DNA from 2 places in the Kitasatospora sp. NPDC058170 genome. Region 1 is predicted to be linked to the other one. Evidence: riboswitches for the same ligand, from Rfam matches in the RefSeq annotation. Region 1 holds a riboswitch; the other holds the start of a gene.
What was found. Region 1 has a riboswitch for glycine ahead of gcvT (glycine cleavage system aminomethyltransferase GcvT). Riboswitches for the same ligand answer to the same signal wherever they lie in the genome.
Positions count from the first base shown of each region.

Region 2: it holds a riboswitch for glycine, as region 1 does, so the genes downstream of both, gcvP (aminomethyl-transferring glycine dehydrogenase) here and gcvT (glycine cleavage system aminomethyltransferase GcvT) in region 1, are expected to answer to the same signal.

Region 1 covers NZ_JBHVUV010000011.1:177,805-182,566, forward strand. Annotated here, with positions in the region: gene gcvH (glycine cleavage system protein GcvH) at 20-397, opposite strand; gene gcvT (glycine cleavage system aminomethyltransferase GcvT) at 520-1,641, opposite strand; glycine riboswitch at 1,870-1,975, opposite strand; gene ACFVVX_RS14850 (enhanced serine sensitivity protein SseB) at 2,270-3,052, shown strand; gene ACFVVX_RS14855 (enhanced serine sensitivity protein SseB C-terminal domain-containing protein) at 3,200-4,141, shown strand; gene ACFVVX_RS14860 (ABC transporter permease) at 4,620-4,762, shown strand, end outside.
Region 2 covers NZ_JBHVUV010000022.1:172,045-176,806, forward strand. Annotated here, with positions in the region: gene gcvP (aminomethyl-transferring glycine dehydrogenase) at 1-2,516, opposite strand, end outside; glycine riboswitch at 2,756-2,859, opposite strand; gene ACFVVX_RS25000 (DUF2382 domain-containing protein) at 3,081-4,433, shown strand; gene ACFVVX_RS25005 (MFS transporter) at 4,577-4,762, shown strand, end outside.

The DNA.
Region 1 (4,762 bases):
CGGCCGCCCCGGCGGTGGCTCAGGCCGGGTTGATGATGGCGTCGTACTCGTCGGCGCTCAGCAGCTCGTCGGTCGCCTCGACGCGCACCTTGAACAGCCAGCCGCCCTCGAAGGGGTCACTGTTGACCAGGGCGAAGTCGTCGAGCACGGCCTGGTTGGCCTCGACGACCTCACCGGTGACCGGCGAGTACAGGTCGCTGACCGACTTGGTGGACTCGAGCTCGCCACAGGTCTCACCCGCGGTCACCGTCTCGCCGACCTCGGGGAGCTGCACGTAGACGATGTCACCGAGGGCGTCGGCCGCGTGCTTGGTGATGCCGATCGTCGAGACACCGTCCTCGGCGGCGGTCAGCCACTCGTGCTCCTTGGTGTACTGCAGGTGCTGGGGGTTGCTCATGGCGTCATTCTCCAGGATGGGAAGCGGGTACGGCGAAGCGGGCCGCCGGGCGGACGGCTTCGACGATGATCTGTGGAAACGGGCGGGCCGGGAAGCACGCCCCGGCGGACGCGCCGGTCGGATCAGCGGGCGCGCTTGTAGAACGGCAGCGCCACGACCTGGACCGGCTCGTGCCGGCCGCGCACGTCCACCGCGACGGTGGTGCCCGGGGCGGCGTGCGCCGCGTCCACGTAGGCGATCGCGATCGGCTTGCCCAGGGTGGGGGAGGGCGCGCCGGAGGTGATCCGGCCGATCGGCTCGCCGTCCGCGGAGACCACGGTGTACTCGGCGCGCGGGACGCGCTTGCCCTCGGAGACCAGGCCGACCAGCACCCGCGGCGGGTTGGCCTCGGCCTCGGCGGCGGCCTTCTCCAGCGCCTTGCGGCCGATGAACGCGCCCTCGTTGGTGGTCTTGTCGAAGCGCACCACCCGGCCCAGACCCGCGTCGAACGGGGTCAGCTCGGTGGAGAGCTCGTGCCCGTACAGCGGCATGCCCGCCTCCAGGCGCAGCGTGTCGCGGCAGGACAAGCCGCAGGCGATCAGGCCGCGGTCCGAGCCGGCCTCGGTCAGCGCCGTCCAGATCTGCTCGGCGTCGCCGGGGGCGCAGAAGATCTCGAAGCCGTCCTCGCCGGTGTAGCCGGTGCGGGCCAGCAGCACCTCGCGGCCGGCCACCCGGGCCGGGAGGATCGCGTAGTACTTGAGGCCGGCCAGGTCGGCGTCGGTGGTGGCGGCCAGGATCGCGGTGGCCTCGGGGCCCTGGACCGCGACCAGCGAGTAGGTGTCGCGGTCGTCGGTGACGACGGCGTCGAAGCCCTTGGCGCGGGCGATCAGCTCGTCCAGGACCAGCTGGGCGTTGGAGGCGTTGGCGACGACCAGGAAGGCGTCCTCGCGCAGGCGGTAGACGATCAGGTCGTCCAGGATGCCGCCGTCCTCGGCGCAGATCATGGTGTAGCGGGCGCGCAGCACGCCGAGCGCGGAGACGAAGCCGACCAGCGCGTGGTCCAGCATCTCGCCGGCCTGCGGGCCGGTGATGGTGATCTCGCCCATGTGGGAGAGGTCGAACAGACCGGCCTTGGTGCGGACGGCGAGGTGCTCCTCGCGCTCGCTGCCGTAGCGCAGCGGCATGTCCCAGCCGGCGAAGTCGGTCATCGTCGCGCCGAGGGCGCGGTGCAGCGCGTCGAGCGCGGTGAGGCGGAGGGACGACATGGCCTGGAACTCCTCGGTCTGGGCACTCAGGGGTGCGCATGCCGGACCGGTCCCGCTCGGGGGCACGGCCTGCGCGCGGGCATGCGGCGGCAGGGCCTCCCCATCTGTCGTCGAACCTGAGAGCTTCACCGCCCACGTGCCCGCAGCTCTTACAGCTAACAGGACAGCATGGCGGCTTGCACCGTGGGTGGGAGCACGGCAGGGCCGTGTTCCGCTTTCCAGATGTGCCTAACCCGTGCGGTAGGGGTGCCTGAGAGATTCCGGGGAGGACTTGCTCCTTCGGCGCCGGCTGTACCGCCTCTCGGGGTACTCCGGGCTCTCCCGCGCGGGTTCGAGCGGCCGGTATGGAGTTAGGGGCCTCCGGCGGGAAACACGCGGAGACGCGCACATCATGGCACGTCTGTGCCCCGGAGGGGAGAGGGGGTGGGGCCCCACTGTCTGCCGCTCGGCTCGCCTCCGGGGCGCTCGGACCCGGCGCCGACGCTCATCGCTGCGGCACTCCCTCCTTCGTCGGTCGCTTGTCGCTCTTCGCTCTCGGCACCGGCGCGCCCCTTCGGCTCGCTCGCGGGGCGCTAGGCTGCACGCGTCGACGAGCCAGTAGGGCGGTACAGGGCGCATGGGGTACCCGGTGGAGCAGCAGCAGGGGTGGGGCGGCCCGGAGGCGGCCCCGCAGGGCGGCGGATGGCCGGCCAACGAGCTGGAGCAGGTGCTCAGTGCCGCGCTCGGCGAGCCGGGTGCGACCCCCCGGGTGTTCGAGGTGCTCGCCCGCAGCCAGGTGTGGATCCCGCTGCCGTCCGGGGCCGACCCGCAGGGCCGGGCGCTGGACCTGCCGACGATCGAGCTGGCCGGCGACCCCTACGTGCCGGTGTTCTCCTCGCAGGAGGTGTTCCTGCAGCAGGCGCCCGGGATGGCCTTCGCGGTCGCTCCGGTCTGGGAGTTCGCCCGGGGCCTGCCGCTCGGCGTGGGCATCGCGGTGAACCCCGAGGCGCCGGTCGGCATCCCGGTGCCGCCGCAGGGCGTGGCCGAGCTGCGGCGGGGCCCGCGCGAGGACCGCTGGGACGCCCAGGACGGGCCGACCGGCGGCCGGGTGGCGCTGCGCGAGCCGGTGCCGGGCGAGGACCCGGAGGCCTTCCTGGCGGTCTGCCGGGCCGAGCTGGCCGCCCTGCCCGGAGTGCTGACCGCCCGCCGCGCGCTGGCCAGCGTCGAGGGCGAGCCGACCGTGATGTTCATCGGCGTCCAGCTGGACCAGGGCGCCCCGGTCTCCCCGGCGGCCGTGAACGAGGCGCTGGGCCGGGCGCTGGGAACCGCGCCGCTGCCCGGGGGCGTCCACCTCGTACTGCTCGACCTCGCGGACGATCCCGTCGTCGAGTGGTTCCTCAACCGGGTCCAGCCGTTCTACACCCGGATGTGACGCGTCCCTCCTCACCCGCCACGGGGGAGGAGGGCCCCTTGTAGGCACGTCGGCGTGGCGGCGGTCGGTGGCGCCCCATAGGGTGCGTGCAGACACCCGCCGGGCCGGCGGCAGGTGAGAGAAGAAGAGGCGCAGCGAGGTGGGCGCATGAGTGCGGGAGCGGTAGCGGGCGGTGCACCGGGGCCCTGGGGCCAGTCCTCCGCCGGGCGCCCCGGCGCGGATCCGGGTGCGCTGGAGCGTGCCCTGCGCGAGGTCGGGCCGGAGCGCTACGAGGCGTACGAGGCGCTGCTCCAGGCGCTCGCCGCGGGCCAGGTCTGGATGCTGCTCTGGCACGGCACACCCGGCAGCCAGGACGCCCAGTACGGGAACATGGAGATCAGCGGCCACGGCTACGCGCCGGCCGTCACCTCGCCCGAGCAGCTGGCCGCGTCCGGCTGGGCGCGGGCGCACGAGGTGATCTCCGGCCGGGAGATCGCCGCCTCGCTGTACCGCACCCGCTGGGGCCTGTGGCTGAATCCGCACGCGCCGGGCGGCGGGGTCGGGGTGCCCTGGGCGGACCTGCGGCGGATCGCGGCGGGTCTGGACCGGCTGCCGGCCGGGCCGCTGAGGCTGAGTGAACCGCAGGTGCCGGCCCAGCAGTTCTTCGCGCTGCTGGAGCGGCAGGCGGGCGAGGTGCGCGCGGTCAAGGCGCTGCGCCGGGCCTGGGTGCAGCCGTCCGTGGGCGAACCGTACCTGGCCATCGGTCTTGAGCTGTACGAGAGTTCGCCCCCGACCGTGGAGGCCGTCCGGGCGCTGATGCAGCGGGCGATCGCGGTGGCCCCGGAGGGGCTGGCGGTCTCGACGGTGGCGATGGGGGACGAGTACGACCCGGTGGCGCTCTGGATGCGGGCCAACGCGCGGCCGTTCTACGACCGTGAGGCGCCCGTACAGGGCCACCCGCAGGCTCCCTACCCGCCGGTGCCGCCGCCGCCGTACGCCTCGCAGGCGGGGCCGGGCTACGGCTACGGCACCCAGCCGCCCGGCCCGGGCTGGCCGGGCCAGCAGCCGCCGCAGCAGCAGCAGCCCTGGCCGGGATATCCAGGCCGATAGGGCTGTAATCCCATCGGAGAAGCCGATCTGACGACATGTCGGATCGGCTTCCGCGTTTTTCCGGACGATTTTCCAGTCGGTACCGTCCTCCCTCTTGACATGCATGTAACAGCTGTGTGAAGAGGGATATACCGGAGATCAGGAGGTGCATGCCGACAGATCACAGTTGCGTTTCTCTCGGTTGTCAGGGCTGGCGCAAGCCAGTTCGGATGGCAGAGAGTTCTGCGCAACGCACCGCGCGTACTTGCAGCCCCACGAAGGTGAACGCGCAGGCGGACCGCTTGAGCCTCGTGACGCCCATCCCGCGCGGCCGCAGTACCCAGCACGCCGTACCCAGCACGCCGTACCGCTGTGAACAACCCGTACTCGCACCTGCACCTCCGCATCTGCACCTCCGCACGTCCGCACCAGCCGTACCGCCGAACCGGCGACCGGCACCCGTGGGCCGGCCACCGTCGGCGAGGGGACCGAACTGACCATGACCGCACCCATCAAGACCGCCGGAACCGAACCGGGGGCAGCAGCCGCCGCGATCCCGGCCAAGAAGATCGAGGGCCGTTCGCTCGGCCAGATCGCCTGGATCCGCTTCAAGCGGGACAAGGCCGCCGTCGCCGGCGGCAT
Region 2 (4,762 bases), on a different contig from region 1:
ATGTCGTCCACCGTCACACCCGTCTCCTTGGTGAGCGGACGCAGGTCGATGATGCACTCGTGCGCGACCAGACCGCCGGGGCCGGTGTAGAGCACCGGGAAGTGCGGGGCCAGCCGCTTGGCGATGTAGTTGGCGTTCAGCACCGCGACCTGGGTGGCGCGCTTGAGGCCCTCGCCGCCCATCAGCCGGACGTACGCCCAGGAGATCGGCAGGATGGCCGCGGAGCCCCACGGCGCGGCCGAGATCGGGCCGACGCCGGTGGCCGGGCCGGCCTCCTCCTGCAGCGGGTGATTCGGCAGGTACGGCGCGAGGTGCGCGCGCACCGCGACCGGGCCGACGCCCGGGCCGCCGCCGCCGTGCGGGATGCAGAAGGTCTTGTGCAGGTTCAGGTGCGAGACGTCCGCGCCGAACTTGCCCGGCTTGGCGAGGCCGACCAGGGCGTTCAGGTTGGCGCCGTCCACGTACACCTGGCCGCCGGCCTCGTGCACCGCCGCGCAGATGTCGGTGATCTCGGTCTCGTACACGCCGTGGGTGGACGGGTAGGTGACCATCAGCACGGCGAGCTGGTCGCGGTGCTGCGCGATCTTGGCCTTGAGGTCCTCGACGTCCACGTCGCCGTCGACCAGGGTCTTGACCACGACCACGCGCATGCCGGCCATCACGGCGGAGGCCGCGTTGGTGCCGTGCGCGGAGGACGGGATCAGGCAGACGTCGCGCTGGGTGTCGCCGTTGGCGTGGTGGTAGGCGCGGACGGCCAGCAGGCCGGCCAGCTCGCCCTGGGAGCCGGCGTTCGGCTGGATCGAGACGGCGTCGTAGCCGGTCACCTCGACCAGCTGCTGCTCCAGCTGACGGATCAGGGTGAGGAAGCCCTGCGCCTGCTCGATCGGCGCGAACGGGTGCAGCTGGCCGAACTCGGGCCAGGTCACCGGCTCCATCTCGGTGGTCGCGTTGAGCTTCATGGTGCAGGAGCCCAGCGGGATCATGCCGCGGTCCAGCGCGTAGTCGCGGTCCGACAGGCGGCGCAGGTAGCGCAGCATGGCGGTCTCGGAACGGTGGCTGTGGAAGACCGGGTGGGTCAGGTACTCGTCCTCGCGCAGCAGCGCGGCGGGCAGCGCGTCGGCGCTCTCCGCCACCTCGACGCCCTGGACGCCGAACGCGGCCCAGACGCCGGCCAGGTGCTCACGGGTGGTGGTCTCGTCGGTGGAGACGGAGATCCGGTCCGCGCCGTCCTGGAACACGTTGATGCCGTTGGCCCGGGCGGCCGCGGCGATCTCGGCGGCACGGCCGGGGACGACCGCGGTGACGGTGTCGAAGAACTCGCCGTGCAGCAGCTCGACACCGCCGGCCCGCAGGCCCTCGGCGAGCGCGGCGGCGTAGCGGTGGGTACGGCGGGCGATGTCCGCCAGGCCGTCCGGACCGTGGTAGACGGCGTACATGGAGGCCATCACGGCGAGCAGCACCTGGGCGGTGCAGATGTTGCTGGTGGCCTTCTCGCGGCGGATGTGCTGCTCGCGGGTCTGCAGCGCCAGGCGGTAGGCGCGGTTGCCGTCGACGTCGACGGAGACGCCGACCAGGCGGCCGGGCAGCGAGCGGGCGTACTCGGCGCGCACCGACAGGTAGCCGGCGTGCGGGCCGCCGAAGCCCATCGGGACGCCGAAGCGCTGCGAGGTGCCGCAGGCGATGTCGGCGCCGAGCGAGCCCGGGGACTTCAGCAGGGTCAGCGCCAGCAGGTCGGCGGCGACGGCGACGATCGCGCCGAGGCCGTGCGCCTGCTCGATGACGGGGGTCAGGTCGCGCACCACACCGGTGGCGCCCGGGTACTGGAGCAGCAGGCCGAAGACGCCGCGCTCGGCGATCTCGGCCGGGATGCCCGCGGACAGGTCGGCGACGACGACCTCGACACCGGTCGGCTCGGCGCGGGTCTGGATCACCGCGACGGTCTGCGGCAGGGTCTCGGCGTCGATCAGGAAGACACCGCCCTTGACCTTGGTCACGCGGCGGGCCAGGGCCATCGCCTCGGCGGCCGCGGTGCCCTCGTCCAGCAGCGAGGAGCCGGAGGTGGACAGGCCGGTCAGGTCGGAGACCAGGGTCTGGAAGTTGATCAGCGCCTCCAGGCGGCCCTGCGAGATCTCCGGCTGGTACGGCGTGTAGGCCGTGTACCAGGCCGGGTTCTCCAGGACGTTGCGCAGCACCACCGGCGGGGTGAAGGTGCCGTAGTAGCCCAGGCCGATCATCGGCTGGAGCACCTGGTTGCGGCCGGCCAGCTCGCGCAGCTCGGCGAGGACCTGGGCCTCGCTGCGCCCGGCGGGCAGGTCCAGGGCCGTGATGGAGCGGATCGCCTCGGGCACGGCGGTGGCGGCGAGCTCGTCCAGGGAGCCGTAGCCGACCTGGGCCAGCATCTTCTCCTGCGCGGCGGCGTCGGGGCCGATGTGGCGGTTCTCGAAGGGACTGGCCAGCTCAAGCTCGGTGAGGGTCGGGACGCTGGTGGGGCGTCCCGCGTTCGGCTGGGCGTTCATGTGGTCGAGGCCTCCTGGTCACGGACCGGCGGGGGTACGCGCGCCAGGCGGCTGAGCCGCTGTGGACAACAGCGGATCGACCTGGGCGGGCGGACCCGACAGGCCTCCCCCTCTGTCATCGGGACCTGAGAGCTTCGCCCGCGCGGTGCGCTGTGGGCGCCCCGCCGGCTTGCACCGTCGGTGAGGGTGGTGGCCGTCGGCTCCCTCGCCGGCGGTCCTGCCCTGCTTTCCAGAGTGACCTATCCCACACGGTACGGATGCCTGAGAGATTCCGGGGAGGAGTTGCTCCTTCGGCGCCCCGACCAGCGGCTTCCGCTCTCGGGGACTCTCCCGAGCGGGCTCGGCGGTCGCGCCCAGGGTACCAGCGGGAAGCCCTCCGATCACGGGTGCGTCAGGTCACTCGCCGAGTTCGCGCATGACCCGGACGGCGCAGCGGGTGGCCCGTCCGGCCCCGCCCGGGTCGCGGGTGTCCGCTTCATGGCTTTTGGTGTGAAGTGGCGGATGGGAAGGACGCTCCAGCCGCCGACCTGCGGGAGTTCCGCAGGACAGCGACTGGAGGAAAGCGTGCAGACCGATATCGACCCCCGGGACCTGATCGGCCACAAGGCGGTCGACCGCAATGGAGACAAGATCGGCACGGTCGACGAGGTGTACCTGGACGACGCCACCGGCCAGCCGGAGTGGGCCGCCGTCCGTACCGGCATCTTCGGCCGGGACGCCTTCGTCCCGCTGACCACGAGCGAGTTCTCCGGCGACGAGCTGCGGGTGCCGTACGACAAGTCGCTGGTGAAGGAGTCGCCGGACTTCGGCGTGGGCCAGCACCTGTCGCCCGCCCAGGAGCTCCAGCTGTACCGCTACTACGGGCTGGACACCCCGCTGGACGGGAGCCCGGGCGCGGGGGACGGCTCCGGCTCCCAGCCGGCCGACCTGGACTTCGGCTCCGTCCCGGCGGCGGACACGGCCACGGGCCCGGCGGCCGCACCGGCCGCGGGAGCGGCCGCGGGCGCCGCGGCGGGCACGGCGGCCGTCGCGGCCGCCACGAGCACGCCGTCCGACCCGGCCCCGCCGATGACCCCGCCCGTCACGTCCCCCCCGGCCGCGGCGCCGGTCAAGCCGCTCGCCTTCCACACGGCGGAGACCACGACCCCGAGCTCCCCCACCATCCCGGCCGCCGACCTCGGCAAGCCGTCCGAACCCGCCACGGAGGCCAACGTGCGGACCGTCAGCACCGCCGCACCCGAGACCCGGCCGCCGAGCAGCTCGGCGCCCGTCGCCCCGGTCGTCCCCGCCACCCCGAGCAGCGCGCCGAGTGCCGCGCCCTCCACCGCGCCGACCGCCACCGGCGGCCCGGCCTCGTCCGCGCCCAGCGGCCCGGTGGAGATCACCTGCCGCGAGGAGCGCCTGGACATCACCACCGAGTGGCACGTCCTGGGCACCGCCAAGCTGCGCAAGTACGTGACCAGCGAGCCGGTCGAGCGCCGCGTCCCGGTGGTGCGCGAGCGGGTCCGGGTCGAGCGGATGCCGGTCGGCGACGCCGAGCGGGCGGCGCTCAGCGACAAGGACATCGCCGAGGCCGTCGAGGAGGTCACCCTGCGCGAGGAGCGCCCGGTGGTCCGCAAGTACCTGGCGCCGATCGAGCGGGTCCGACTGGTGGTCGAGCGGTACACCTCCGAGGAGGTGATCCGCGACGAGCTGCGCCGTGAGCACGTCGAGGTGCACGACAACACCGCGACCACCTCGGCTCCCGTCTCCTCGTCCGCCCACACCCCGCCGTCCGCCCACACGCCCCCCTCGGACGCGCTCTCCTCGACGGCCCCGCCCTCGCCCTCACCCTCGTCGTCCTCCCCCTCCTCCCCCTCCTCCCTCGCCTCGGTGGCCGACTCAACCCGGCCGGCCCCGCTGAGGCCGCTCGCCTGACCCGTCCTCACCAGGGACCCCGGACCGCCACGGTCCGGGGTCCTTCGACTTTGCCAAAGCTTCACCAATCGATATTTGACACAATGAAGTATCTGCCTGCATGGTTATTTCAGTTCATTCACTATGTACGGGAGGAAGCAACCGTGAGTGAGGCACCACAGCCCACCACTGCGGCCGAGAAGCAGAGCAGCGCCCGGGTCCTGCCGGCCCTCATCCTGGCGATGCTGTCATTCAGCGTGGTGCAGACCGCGGTCGTCCCGATCCTGCCCTCGCTGGCCAAGGAGCTCAGCGTCTCCGGCTCCAGCATCACCTGGCTGATGACCGCCAAC